Regions from separate parts of the Propionibacterium freudenreichii subsp. freudenreichii genome, predicted to be linked through region 2. Evidence: riboswitches for the same ligand, from Rfam matches in the RefSeq annotation. Region 2 holds a riboswitch; the other holds the start of a gene.
The links. A riboswitch is a leader RNA that binds a small molecule or an ion and turns the genes downstream of it on or off. The one in region 2 is predicted to bind cobalamin.

Region 1: another riboswitch for cobalamin. It lies ahead of RM25_RS02840 (hypothetical protein); the one in region 2 lies ahead of RM25_RS11530 (ABC transporter substrate-binding protein).

The regions. Positions count from the first base shown of each region.
Region 1 covers NZ_CP010341.1:678,495-685,658, reverse strand. The annotation lists gene RM25_RS02865 (elongation factor G-like protein EF-G2) at 1-1,471, shown strand, start outside; gene RM25_RS02860 (YccF domain-containing protein) at 1,603-1,998, opposite strand; gene trmB (tRNA (guanosine(46)-N7)-methyltransferase TrmB) at 2,153-3,007, shown strand; gene truA (tRNA pseudouridine(38-40) synthase TruA) at 3,000-3,875, shown strand; gene RM25_RS02845 (class I SAM-dependent methyltransferase) at 3,883-4,512, shown strand; adenosylcobalamin (AdoCbl) riboswitch at 4,554-4,693, shown strand; gene RM25_RS02840 (hypothetical protein) at 4,804-5,346, shown strand; gene RM25_RS02835 (energy-coupling factor transporter transmembrane component T) at 5,359-6,492, shown strand; gene RM25_RS02830 (ABC transporter ATP-binding protein) at 6,489-7,164, shown strand, end outside.
Region 2 covers NZ_CP010341.1:2,623,316-2,630,479, forward strand. The annotation lists gene RM25_RS11520 (ABC transporter ATP-binding protein) at 1-388, opposite strand, end outside; gene RM25_RS11525 (FecCD family ABC transporter permease) at 385-1,491, opposite strand; gene RM25_RS11530 (ABC transporter substrate-binding protein) at 1,499-2,368, opposite strand; cobalamin riboswitch at 2,620-2,798, opposite strand; gene RM25_RS12135 (mechanosensitive ion channel domain-containing protein) at 2,999-4,774, shown strand; gene RM25_RS11540 (CCA tRNA nucleotidyltransferase) at 4,829-6,319, shown strand; gene RM25_RS11545 (MFS transporter) at 6,755-7,164, shown strand, end outside.

The DNA.
Region 1 (7,164 bases), 700 kb from region 2:
CATCACCGAGTCCGAGGATGAGGACCTGCTGGAGCGCTACTTCAACGGCGACGACCTCGAGACCGGCAAGGTCGTGGAGGCGCTGTTCCGGACGCTCTACCACGGCACCTTCTTCCCGGTGATCCCCGTGCTGATGGACGGCATCGGCGTGGAGGAACTGCTCGGCATGATCCATCGCGGCTTCCCGATGCCCAACCGTCGCGTGCTGCCCGCGATCACCACGGCCGGCAACGACCTGGTGGAACCCGAACTGGGCGATCCCGCCGGACCGCTCGTGGCGCAGGTGATCCGCACGGTGGCCGACCCCTACGCCGGGCGCCTGTCGATGGTGCGCATCTATTCGGGCACCCTGCGCACCGATGCCACGGTGCACGTGGCCGGGCACCGTGAGGCGATGACCGGCCGCGCCCTGGATCACCATCCCGACCACGATGACGAGGAGCGCGTCGGCCAGATCACCGTGCCGGTGGGCACCGACACCGCCGTGCAGGATGCCGCCATCGCCGGCCAGATCGTCTATGTGGCCCGGATGGCGCACGCGCAGACCTCCGACACGCTGTCGGACACCGACGCCCCCATGGTGGTGGAGCCCTGGCCGCTGCCCCGCCCCCTGTTGCCCCTGGCGCTGCATGCCACCAGCCGCAACGACGACGACAAGTTGTCCAATGCCCTGCAGCGACTGCTGGTGGAGGACCCCACCGTGAGCGTGGAACGGGACCCCGCCACCGACCAGCTGGTGCTGTGGACGATGGGCCAGGCCCACCTCGACCTGCTGCTGGCCCGCCTGACCGGCCGCTACGGCGTCAACGTCGAGCGCGAGGAGATCAAGATCCCCCTGCGCGAGACCTTCATCGCCGAGACGGTGGGCCATGGACGCCATGTGAAGCAGTCCGGCGGGCATGGGCAGTACGCCCTGGCGAACGTCCGCATCGAACCCGGTGAGCGCGGCTCGGGCTTCGTCTTCGCCGAGGAGGTGGTGGGTGGCTCGGTGCCCAGGCAGTTCATCCCGTCGGTCGAGAAGGGCGTGCGCACCCAGCTGGATCGCGGCGTGCTCAGCGGATACCCCGTGGTGGACGTGAAGGTCACCCTCACCGACGGCAAGGCGCATTCGGTGGACTCCTCCGACATGGCCTTCCAGGCGGCCGGGGCCGCGGCGCTGCGTGATGCGGCCAGCGCGGAGACGGTGGCGCTGCTGGAGCCCTTCGACGAGGTCACCGTGGTCTGCGGCAACGAATACGTCGGCGCGGTGATGACTGACCTCGGCTCACGGCGCGGACGCGTGACCGGCCAGCACGGCGGTGACGACGGGCGCACCACCGTGACGGCACTGGTACCCGCCAGCGAGCTGACCCGCTATGCCATTGACCTGCGGGGCCTTTCGCACGGCACCGGACGCTTCGAACGCGAGCCGGCCGGCTATGAACTGATGCCGCCCGAGCTGGCGCAGCAGGTGCTGGACGAGCGGGGCTGAGCCCCGGCTCACGCGTCCCATGGGGAGGGTCCCCCGGGCGGGGACCCTCCCCATGGGACCTGATGCGGTGCCACGGCGACGGGCGACCGCCGGTCCGGCCCTCTGCAGTCCGAACCCCAGCAGCCCGACAGTCAGCGGTTCGAGGTCGTGCTGACGATCTGCTTGCCGAAGGGCATCACGCTGATCGGGATCATCTTGAGGGACACCACCGCGTTGGCGATGCCCACGATCGTGACGGCCTGGGCCAGGGCACTGATGATGTGCAGCAGGGCGAGCCACCAGCCGGCGACGATCATCCAGATGACGTTCATCGCGGCGGTGCCCGCACCGGCACCCGGCTTGGGCACGACGGTGCGCCCGAAGGGCCACAGCACATAGCGGGCCATGCGCAAGGATGCGATGCCGGCGGGAATGGTGACGATGAGCACGCAACCGATCACCCCGGCCACCACATATCCCAGCGCGAGCCAGACGCCGCCCAGGACGAGCCAGATGACATTGAGCAGTGTGGCCAGTGGTTTGGGCATCGTTCCTCCATGGGTCGGGGCGCCTCCCGCAGGCCCTGTGTGCCCACGGATCGAACACTTCTTGTGAGCCTAGGTCCCCCATGCCCCCTTTTCAGCCGACGCGTCCGGGGCCGTCCACGGCATGTCGGGCGCGGGCAAAGTAGGCTGCTATCCCGTGTCGGACAACGCGCGCGTGCACCATGCCATGGCAGACGGCTCTGCTGGCGGCCGGTTCGGCCCCGGTGGAACCAGCTCCGACCCCTCCGGCACCAGTCACTCAAGCGTCGATCCCATCAATGGGCGCCGCGGCGTGGTCTCCTTCGTACGACGCAGCCCGCGGATGAACGAATCCCAGCGCCAGGCCCTGGCCAGCCACAGCAGCGAATACCTGGTGGAGGTGCCCCACGACCGGCTGTCCACCTCGGTGCGCCACGGCGCCACCATGAGCTGGCCGCAGGTCTTCGGGCGACAAGCTCCCCTGGTCGCCGAGATCGGCTCGGGGGTCGGTGACTCCTTGGTGGCCATGGCGGGTGCCCGCCCCAGTGACAATGTGATCGCCTTCGAGGTGTACCTGACCGCCGTCGCCTCGACGATGGGCAAGCTCGCCCGCGCCGATGTGCACAATGTGCGCTTGGTCGTCGCCGATGGTGGCGAGGGCCTGCGCGAACTGGTCCGGCCCGGTGAGCTGAGCGAATTGTGGACCTTTTTCCCCGATCCGTGGCCGAAGAAGCGCCACCACAAGCGACGCCTGGTGCAGCCGGGCTTCGCGGCGCTGGTGGCCGACCGGCTGGCACCCGGGGGGTTGTGGCGACTGGCCACCGACTGGGCCGACTATGCCGACCAGATGCGTGAGGTGCTCGACGCCGAGCCCGGCTTGACCAATGTCTACTCTGATCGTCCCGGCGGCTGGGCGCCACGCCCGGACCGCCCCTTCACCCGCTTCGAGAAGCGTGGGCTGGACGCCGGGCGCGAGGTGCGCGATCTGGCCTACCGTCGCGTCCACCCCGAGGGGGATGGCGAGAATGGGTGATCGCCGCTTCCGCCTTGACCTCAGCTATGACGGCAGCCACTTCCATGGCTGGGCGATGCAGCCGGGCCAACGCACGGTGGAGGGTGAGCTGGCCACCTGGCTCACCCGCATCGCCGGCACCGCACAACCCGTCCGGCTCGTCGTGGCGGGGCGCACCGACGCCGGCGTCCACGCGCGCGGCCAGGTGGCCCACGCCGACCTGCCCGCCACGATGGACGCCGCGGAACTGAAGCGCCGACTCCTGCGGGCCCTGCCCCCCGACATCGTGGTGCGTCGCCTCACCGTGGCGCCGCCCGGTTTCGACGCCCGGTTCGCGGCGATCTGGCGGCGCTATGTCTACCGGCTGTGGGACCTCTCCTCGCATCCCGATCCCCTGCTGCGCGGCATGGTCACCACCAAGTCGCTGGACCTCGACCCGGAACTGATGACCGCCGCCGGGTCGCGGCTGCTGGGCCTGCGTGATTTCGCGCCGTTCTGCCGTCGCCGCGAGGGCGCCACCACCATCCGCACGCTGTTGCAGTGCGAGGCGCACCGGGTGGCGGACGGGTGCGGCACAATCGAGCTCACCGTGCGGGCCGACGCCTTCTGCCACTCCATGGTGCGTTCGCTGACCGGCGCGCTGGTGGCGGTCGGCTCCGGCACCCAATCCATGGACTGGCTCGACGAGGTGGCCGCCGGCCCAACGCGCGCCGGGTCGGTCACCGTCATGCCGGCCCGCGGCCTGTGCCTCGAGCAGGTCGCCTACGCCCCCGACCACGAACTGGCCCAGCGGGCACGGGCGGCGCATGCGCGACGCTCCCTGCCTGCTGGCCCGGAAACCACCGGCCCCGTCGACAGCGACGACTGCGGCTGCGGATTCGAGGGATGAGCCGATCATGGACATCCGCCACGATGAGGAGCCACAGATGACCCAGTACTTCGTCAACCCCGAGGGCCCGGCCAAGTACCACCAGCTGCACGCCACCATCTGGGGACATGACTACGAGTTCCGCAGCTCCAATGGCGTCTTCAGCCAGTACCGCCTGGACCTGGGCACCTCGGTGCTGCTGCGCACCCTGGATCCGCCGGCGGACCGTCCGGCGCGCTTCCTCGATCTCGGCTGCGGCTTCGGACCGATCGCCGTCGCCCTTGCCACCGAGTGCCCCCGGGCCCGGGTGGACGCCATCGACGTGAACGAGCGTGCGGTGGAACTCACCGCCATGAACGCGAAGGCCCTGGGGGTGGCGAGTCGGGTGAGCGCGTCGGCCCCCGATCAGGTGCCCGCCGACGTGCGCTACGACGAAATCTGGTCGAACCCGCCGATCCGCATCGGCAAGGCCGCGCTGCACGAGCTGTTGGACACCTGGCTGAACCGCCTCACCGAGGATGGTGTCGCCCACCTGGTGGTGGCCCACAACCTCGGCTCGGACTCGCTGGCGAAATGGCTGACCGGCCAGGGCTGGCAGGTCGATCGCCTCGGCTCAGCGAAGGGCTATCGGGTGTTCGACGTCACGCGCCGGCACTGAGCAAGCACAAACCCTCGCCTCGCGGCGTCCCTGCTGGGCTAGATTGTGCTGCGTGACCCGATGAGGGAAAGCCGGTGTGAAACCGGAGCTGTCCCGCAACCGTGAGCCGCCTGCGCGGCAAGCCGGAGCACCTCATGGGGTCCGTACTCCGTACCGTCGAGGCAACGGCCGAGGAGTAGCCGCTTCCCCCGGGCGCGCTCCTCTCCGGAGCCCCGTGAAAGCCGGCGGGTTCCGTACCGCCGCCCAGGAAAGCCGGCGGGCTCCGGTCCGCCGCCCATGAAAGGAAGCACCATGAAGTCCTCACCCACCCTTGCCGTCGCAGCCCTCGGACTGTGCGCCATCACCGCCCTGGCGGGCTGTTCCTCGTCGACGTCAGGCTCGTCGAGCTCACCGTCGAACACCGCCACGGCGCTGTCGATGAAGGACTGCACCAGCCAGGGCAAGGTGTGGCTCGTCGTGCAGACCGACCAGGACAAGACGCTTGCCAACCAGTGCGTCGGTACGCCAAGCACCGGCACCGCCGCCCTGGAGGCCGCCAATGTGGCGATCGGACGCAGCTCCGACGGCAAGATGATCTGCACCCTGGGCGACTACCCCAACCCGTGCCCGGCCACCTTCACCGGCGCCTACTGGCAGTACTACACGGCCACGCCCAACGGCAGCTGGACCTATTCCGACAAGGGCGCCGACGACTCATCGCCCAAGGCCGGCTCGATCGAGGGCTGGTGCTACGGCACCACCTGCACGCCCAAGCTCGACGGCGTGTCCGCTGCGGCGAGTGCAAGCCAGAGCGCCGAGGCCAGCTCCGCCACGAGCTCCGTCTCCGGTTCCTGATCGGCCCCTCGCGTGAGCAGGCTCCTGCCGCGGCTTGCGGCACCGGTGGTCGCCGCCCCGGCCAGCGTCCACCGCATGGCGCGTCGCAGCACCCACCCCTGGGCATGGTGGTGCTGGGCGATCGGTGCCGCCGCGGCAGTGAGCCTCACCCACAACCTGGCGCTCATCGTGCTGGTCTGCGCCGCCGTGATCACGGTGGTGATGGTGCGCCGCAGCGACGCGCCGTGGGCCCGCGCCATGGGCCTCTACATCACCCTGGCGCTGGTGATCGTCACCATCCGAATGCTCTTCCAGATCACCATCGGTGGCATCCGGTACGGCAGGGTGCTCTTCACGCTGCCCCAGCTGCAATTGCCCGGCTGGATGGCCGGCATCAGGCTGGGCGGCCCGGTGACGCTGGAGGGCCTGGTGTACACCGCCGCCGATGCGGGACGGCTCGGCGCCATGATCATCTGCCTGGGTGCGGCGAATGCACTGGCGAATCCCAAGAGGGCCCTGCGTTCGGTGCCCTCCGCGCTCTATGAGGTGTCCACGGCGCTGGTGATCGCCATGTCGGTGGCACCCCAACTGGTCGAGTCGCTGCTGCGCATCCGCCGGGCACGTCGGCTACGCGGTGGCACCGTGCGGGGGCTACGTGGCCTGGGCGCGCTCATCATCCCCGTGCTGCAGGACTCCATCGAACGCTCGATGAGCCTGGCCGCGTCCATGGAATCGCGCGGCTACGGCTCCACCCGCGACAAGGCCCGCGTGGGACGGGGCGCCGGATTCGCGATGCTCGCCTCCCTGGCGTTGCTGTGTTTCGGTGCCTTCTCGCTACTGTCGCTGGCCAACGGCGCGGCGCTGGGCATTTCGACGCTCGGCGCCGGAGTGGTGGCCGCCGTGATCGCGTTGCGCTCGTCGGGCCGGCAACTCGCGGTCACCCACTACCGCCCCGACCCCTGGCGGGCCCGTGAATCCATCACGGCCCTGTGTGGCCTGGCCGTGATCGGCATCACGGTGCAGCTCGGCATCATCGCGCCGAAGGTGCTCACCCCGCCGGCCCAGCCCGCCACCTGGCCGGCCCTTGACCCTCTGATGATCGTGATCATCGGGCTGATCCTGGCCCCGATTGCGGCCACCACCACTCCCCCGGCAGGCGAGGCATGATCGAATTCCGCGATGTCAGTTTCACCTACACCGGCGCCAGCGATCCGGTGCTGCACGATGTCAGCTTCCAGATCCCCGAGGGCGACCTGTGCCTGCTGGTGGGACGCACCGGCACCGGCAAGTCAACGTTGCTGCGCTCGATCAACGGCCTGGTTCCCTGGTTCGACGGCGGCCGCCTGACCGGCACGGTGCAGGTCGACACGATGGTCACCAGCCAACACCGCCCCCGCGACCTGGCGCGCGTGGTGGGAAGCGTCGGCCAAAACCCACTGGCCGGTTTCGTCACCGACAAGGTTGAGGACGAGATCGCCTACGGGATGGAACAGTTGGGGGTGGCCCAGCCGGCCATGCGACGTCGGGTGGAGGACACACTCGACCTGATGGGCATCGCGGACCTGCGTCATCGGCCCCTGGCCGACCTGTCCGGCGGCCAACAGCAGCGCGTGGCGATCGCCGCGGTGTTGGCGGCCCAGCCGCGCGTGGTGGTCCTCGACGAACCGACCAGTGCGCTGGATCCCACGGCCGCCCAGGATGTGTTGTCGTCCATCACCACCCTGGTGCACGAGGTGGGGCTGACCGTCGTGGTGGCCGAGCACCGTCTGGAACGCGTCATGGCCTTCGCCGACTCGGTGGCATGGCTGCCCGGTGACGGGTCGGTGCAGGTGGGCCCCG
Region 2 (7,164 bases):
CCCCACCTGACAAGGTGTTCCACGACCTGTCGTCCACCCGGGCGCCATGGGCGTTCAGCTGCCAGCGTCCCTCGTGGGGGATGCGGCCCAGCGCCACCACGTCGCGCACGGTGAGCGCCACGCGGGCCTGTGGCAGCTGTTCCATGAGCGCCATCGTGCGGGCGATCTCGCGGCGCGACATGTCGGTGAGGCGACGATCGTCCACCAGCACCTGACCCCGACTGGGCTTGCGCAGCCCACACAGCAGTTGCAGCAGGGTGGTCTTGCCGGAGCCGTTCATGCCCACCAGCGCGGTGCAGCAACCCTCGGCCACCTCGGTGGTGATGTCGCGGACGATCCACCGGTCGTCCACCTGCCAGCCCAGGCCACGGCATGCCAGGCGCGTCATTGCGACGCCTGCCTGCGCAACAGCACGGCCAACACGGGAGTGCCCAGCAGCGCGGTGATCACGCCCACCGGGATCTCGGTGTTGCCGGTGATCGACCGTGCCGCGGTGTCGGACCACAAGAGCAGCAGGGCCCCACCCAGCGCGGTGAGCGGCAACAGCCCGGCGTGCCTGGGGCCCACCAGCAGGCGCATGATGTGGGGCACGGTGAGCCCCACGAAGCCGATCGGGCCCACGAAGGCCACCGTCATGGCGGTGGTCAGGGCGGTGAAGATCATCAACCCCCAGCGCACCCGGGTGACGTTGATGCCCAATGAGGCCGCCGAGGTGTCGCCGAAGCTGAAGGCGTCCAGGGTGCGCGAATAACCCATCGCCCCCACCAGCGTGACCAGCGCGACGCCCGCCAGCACGCCCGCAGCCAACCACCGCGCCCCGGCGAACGAGCCGAGCCTCCACTCCATCGCCGTGCGGGCCGCGGTGGTGCCCCCGAACACCATGATCAACAGGGAGGTGATGGCGGCGCACACCTGCGCCACCGCCACGCCGGCCAGCACCGTGCGGGCCGGCGGCAGCTCACCGCCGCGTCCGGTGGCCAGCACGAGCACCAGCAGCATCGCCAGCACGGCACCCACGAAGGCGGCGCCCATCATGAGCACCGACTGCGACAGGCCCACCGACAGGCCGATCTCCAGCACGAAGACCGCCCCGACGCTGGCGCCGCTCGAGATGCCCAGCAGATAGGGGTCGGCCAGCGCATTTCCGGTGAGCGTCTGCAGGATCGCACCGCACACGGCCAGCACGGCTCCGGCGGCGATGGACGCCAGCACGCGCGGCAGGCGCAGCTGCCAGACGATCTGGTCGGCCAGCGGCGTGACATCGGCGCCGGTGATCAGCCGCAGGCGTCGCGCGATCACGCCCACCACCTCACCGGGTGACAGCGGCACCGATCCGATGCCCAGCGCCATCACGACACTCACCGCCAGCGCGACCACCAGGACGCCCAGCCACAGCCAGTGCGCGGTACGAGCGTGCCCTGCGTGGGTCCGGCTGCCCGCATCGGCGCTACCGCCGGCATCAGCCCGGGCGTCCGCCGCGGTCCGCGTCATGGACGCATCACCTGGGCAGTGCGGCGAGCTGGTCCGAGACGGACTTGGCGCCGTCCACCAGCGTGGCGCCCGGCGTGGTCTGCGAGAACGGCACGGTGATGAAGCGCTTGTTCTGCACGGCCTTGAGGTTCTTCAGCGCCGGATCGTTGGAGATGTAGTCGATCTTCGACTGGGCGGTGGACCATGACGCGTCGGCCAGCACGATCACATCGGGATCGGCGGCCACGACCTTCTCCCAGGGCACATTGGCCCAGGCCCCGTCCACGTCGGCGAACGCGTTGGTGGCACCGACCGCCTGCATCACCAGCGCCGGACCGCCGGCATTGCCGCCGGTGAACGGGGTGTCGGTCTGCGAATCCCACCAGAACACCTTCTGGCCGTCGCCGGCCTTCGCCTGCTTGACGGCGTCCAGCTCGGTCTTCTGCGCGTCGATCACCGTGGTGGCATTGCCGGGCTGGCCGAACAGCTTGGCGATGTCGCCCAGCGACGACCACACATTGTCGAAGCTCACCTGGGCGCGGTCGGCCTTGTTGTCACAGGCGAAGGGGTCTAGGTAGGTGGGGATGCCCTGCTGCTCGAGTTCGTCGCGGGTGCCCACCGCCTTGTCGCTGAAGGCGCTGGCATACGACGCCAGGGCGAAGTCGGGCTTGGCCTGGGCGAAGACCTCCTTGGTGGGGTACTTGTCGGCCAGCACCGGGATCGACGCGTAGGCGTCCTTGTACTTGTCGGCCACCTTGTCGTCGAGGTAGGCGGTGCCTGCCATCTGCTTCTGCACGCCCAGCGCGAGCGCCTCCTCGATGGCGCCCTGGTTGAGTGCCACCGCGCGCGTCGGCTGCTGCTTCACGGTGACGGTGCGCCCGCAGTTGTTCACCGACACCGGGAAGGCACCACCGGTGGCGCTTGCCGACGAGCTTCCCGAGCCGGGCGCGCCGGCGCATCCGGTGGCGGCATGGCCAGGCCGAGGCCCAGGGCCACCAGGCGGGAGCGGACCGGCAGGCGGCGGGCGACGTTGGGGCGCGCAGAGCTTGAGCGCCCAGAGCTTGAACGCACGGAATTCGGGCGCGGGGAATTGGGACGTGAGTACGCGGACATTGCGAAACCTTCCTGAGGGGCCCTTCGCGGGGCCGACCGTGACAAGAGCGTTGGGCTTGGTCTTCGGACTCGGCGTCATCCGCGGCAGGCGCCTTCCCGGGGATCCGCCCCAGTGACCTGATGCCTGCTGCGTCGGCCTCACCGCTGCGCGACAGTCCCGGTTTCCCACCGGATTCCCACACATCTGTGATGCGACCCAACGGGCAGACAGTCTAGGGCTCCGGCCGCGGTCGGGTGCGATCCCGGACCCCTCTGCCTGCCACCCGGGACCCCTTTTCGCCGACCGACCCACGACCTGGGCACCACCGCACCGGTGATCCTCAGCCAACACACAGTCTTGACGCTCCGCACGGGTTCCCGACTGGGGCACACTGGTATCAGGTCCACGGCCGCCGGTGGGCCCGGAAGGATGTCCATGATTCCGCTGGAGGTCAGCGTCAAGTTCCCTGAGACCGTCATCGAGATCGTCGTCACCCTCGTGCTGGCGCTGGTCTGCCGCTTCGCGCTGCGCAAGGTGATCGATCGCGCGGTGGCGCGCGCCACCCAACGTCAGGGCGAGCACGGCCTGCTGGCGATGGGACGTTCCTCGAGCGTGGTCGCCACCACCGGCGGGGTGAACACCAACCGCTCCATGCAGCGGGCCAAGACGCTGGGTTCGGTGCTGAAGTCGATGACCGACGTGGTGTTGATCATCGTCGTGGTGCTCATGGTGCTGAACTCACTGAACATCAACATCGGACCCGCCCTGGCAAGCGCCGGCATCGTCGGCGTCGCGGTCGGCTTCGGCGCGCAAAGCCTGTTCAAGGACCTGTTCAGTGGCGTATTCATGCTTGCCGAGGACCAGTACGGCGTCGGCGACATCATCGAGGTGAACAAGCTCAAGGGCACCGTGCGATCGGTGGGCTTCCGCGTCACCGAGTTGCAGGACTTCAATGGCGAGGTCTGGTACGTGCGCAACGGCGAGATCAGCACGGTGGGCAATGTGAGCCAGGGCTTCACGTCGAGCCTGGTGACCATTCCGGTGAGCGTCGACGAGAGCCCCAAGCTGGTGATCCGGCTGCTGGCGCGCATGTTGAAGAAGATGGACTCCGAGCCCGATTGGCACAACAAGATGCTGGAGGAGCCCAGCATGCTGGGCCTGTCCGCCCTGGACGCCACCACCGCCAGCTACCAGATCTCGATCAAGTGCCCGGCCAATTCGCAGTGGGACGTCGAGCGCGAGATCCGCAGCCGCGCGTTGTCGACGCTGAGCCAGGCCGGCGTGCGGATGCCGGTGACGCGGGTGGCCACGGTGCCGCCGCACACCGCCGACGAGACCATGGCCATGCCCCATTCCCGCAGGCGCCGCCTGGGCCAGTTGGCGCAGCAGCGCATGGCCGAACGGCACGCCACCGACCAGTCGGCCACGGGACGGACGGGCACCGAACCAGCCGGGGAGGCCACGCAGGAGCCGTCGGCCGAGCAGGGCACGCCCCCCACCGGCGAGGTGATCCGGCGTCCCGCCGAGCCGGGACAGGCCGCCGCCGACAGCCGGCCGACCGACGCAGCCCAGGCCGCAGCGGGTCCGGCATCCGATCAGGTGGTGCCGGCTGACGACACCCTGCCCGCCCCGAAGGTGAAGGCCGCCGACACCGGCCAGCTGCGCAAGGCCCGCGCCTGGCTCGACCACGGCGCCGACCGCTCGGTGCGCTGGGTGGCGCAGGCCACTCCCGGGGCCAGCGAGGTGCACGACATGACCGCCGACCAGACGGTGCTGATGAGCGCCGATGATGTGCTGCGTCGGCCCGATCAGGCCGACGGCACCGGCCGGACGCACCGCAGCACCGCGGCATCGGGCACGACGGCATCAGGCACTGCCGCATCAGATACTGCGGCATCGGGCTCGGGCACCGACGGTGCGAAGCCCACGGGCGACAGGCCCGGCGCCGACCCCAGTGACCCCCGCACCGGTGCCGCCGACTCCGGCGCCACCAAGTCCACTGCGGCCGGCTCCTCCGATGCGAAGGGCGACGACGAGGCCAGCAAGACCCGCAGCCTGCGGGCGATCGACACCGGGCACCAGCCCGGCACCGACCCGGAGCAGGGCACCGGCGATCCGGCCCCGCAGTCCGGCGACCGATCCGACCCGTCCGAGCCGCCGGCCGACCAGACACGGCGCCTGTTCGGGCGTCGCGGCCGCAAGCGCGACTGAGCGACCGACCTCGCCCCCACCACCGGGCCGGCACCGCCACTAAACTCGTGACTCGTGTCCGATTCTTCGCAGGCCCTGTCTGTTGCCCAGCGTCACGCGGTGGATGAGCTGTTGCGCATCACACCGGTGATCGACGAGCTGGGCGCGCTGTTCCACAAAGCCGGCGAGGAGCTCTACCTGGTGGGCGGTTCGGTGCGCGACGCCCTGTTGGGCCGCCTGGGCCACGACCTCGACTTCACCACCTCGGCCGATCCCGACACCACCGAGCGGTTGCTGCACCGGTTCAGCTCCGCGGTATGGACCGTCGGCAAGGAGTTCGGCACCATCGGGGCGTCCAAGAAGTCGAACGGCCACGAGCTGCAGATCGAGATCACCACCTTCCGCGCCGACGCCTACGAGCCCGATTCGCGCAAGCCGATCGTGGCCTACGGCGACAATGTGCAGGACGACCTGGTGCGCCGCGATTTCACGGTGAATGCGATGGCCATCGACGTGCATTCCAAGGCGTTCGTCGACCCCCACGGCGGCATCCGGGACCTCGCCGCGAAGGTGCTGCGCACCCCGACGGCCCCCGAGATCAGCTTCAGCGACGATCCGCTGCGCATGATGCGGGCCTGCCGGTTCGCCGCCCAGCTGGGGTTCAAGGTTGACCCGGTCACCTTCAATGCGATGAAGGCCATGCACGAGCGCATCGAGATCGTCTCGCCCGAGCGAGTGCGCGACGAATTGTCGAAGCTGCTGCTGGCCGACGCGCCGCGCCCGGGCCTCAACCTGTTGGTGGCCAGCGGACTGGCCGACATCGTGCTGCCCGAACTGCCCGCAATGCGCCTGGAACGCGACGAGCACTTCCGCCACAAGGACGTCTACGAGCACTCACTGACGGTGCTCGATCAGGCGATCGCGCTGGAGAAGGCCCGCGACTACAAGGACGGCAAGCCCAACCCCCACCACCAGCCCGACCTGGTGATCCGCCTGGCGGCGCTGCTGCACGACATCGGCAAGCCGGCCACCCGGGGGCTGGACGGCGACAAGGTCACCTTCCACCACCACGACATCGTGGGCGCCAAGCTGGCGCGCAAGCGGCTGCGTGCACTGCACTATCCCAAGGCCGTGGTGGACGCGGTGGGCCAGCTCATCGAACAGCACCTGCGCTTTCATGGCTATGGCGAGGCGAGCTGGACCGATTCGGCGGTGCGCCGCTATGTGCGCGACGCCGGCGACCAGCTGGAGCACCTGCACATCCTCACCCGCAGCGACTGCACCACCCGCAATGCCCGCAAGGCCGACACCCTGCGCCGCGCCTACGACGAGCTCGAGGCCCGCATCGACGAGCTGGCCGCCACCGAGGAGTTGAAGTCGATCCGTCCCGACCTGAACGGCGACGAGATCATGACGATCCTGGGCATCGCGCCGGGTCCGCAGGTGGGCCGGGCCTACCAGCACATGCTGTCGGTGCGCATGGACCAGGGCCCCCTCGACCATGACGCCGCAGTCGCCGAGCTGAAGCGCTGGTGGGCCGCGCAGCCCCACCCGGATGCCAGCTGAGGCAACGAGCGGATTGCACGGCAATCCACGAGCACCGCTTGCCCACAGACAGGGGCGACTACACTAGGTGAGTTGGCTTCATCCGTCACCGATGCCCCGGCGGCTTGCGCCTTCCTGAATGGGTTGGCCACTGACCGCCACGGAATCGGTTGGATATGCCAGCCACCACGCAATGAATTCTCAGGTACGGCGCTCGACACGAGATATATTCCGGTATCACGTCGGATGGCCATCTCGCGGCGATAGCCCTTGGCGCCCCGTGCACGGAAGCCGGCGTGGACCACCACATGCGTGGACGAAACAAGCATGCACAAGGCGAAGCTGCCACCCCCGAGCATCGGTGGCGCTTCGCCTTGACTATGCGTGCTGCGGGAATGACAAGCAGAGAAGTTGAGGAACTCAGTGGATTTCAGGAACGAGCGGCACCTTATTCACGTGCCGGGCACCGATCGGGTGTTCAACCGACTCAAGGTACTGATCGTACTGATGATCCCGCTGGCGATGTCACTGATGTCGATCAGCTCGATCAACGTGGCACTGCCCACCATCGAAACCTCCATCGGCGCCTCCGACACGTCCGTGCAATGGATGCTGTCGGGCTACGCCCTGGTGTTCGGCATGCTGCTGGTGCCCTCGGGGCGCCTCGGCGACGCGATCGGACGCGGCACCGTGTGGATCACCGGCGTGTCGATCTTCTCGATCGGCTCGCTGGTCTGTGGCTTCGCGAGCACCCCGGGGCTGCTCAACATCGCCCGCGTGGCGCAGGGCTTCGGTGCCGGCGTGCTCAATCCCCAGACCATCGGCATGATCCAGCAGTACTTCCGCGGTGAGGGCCGGGCGCGCGC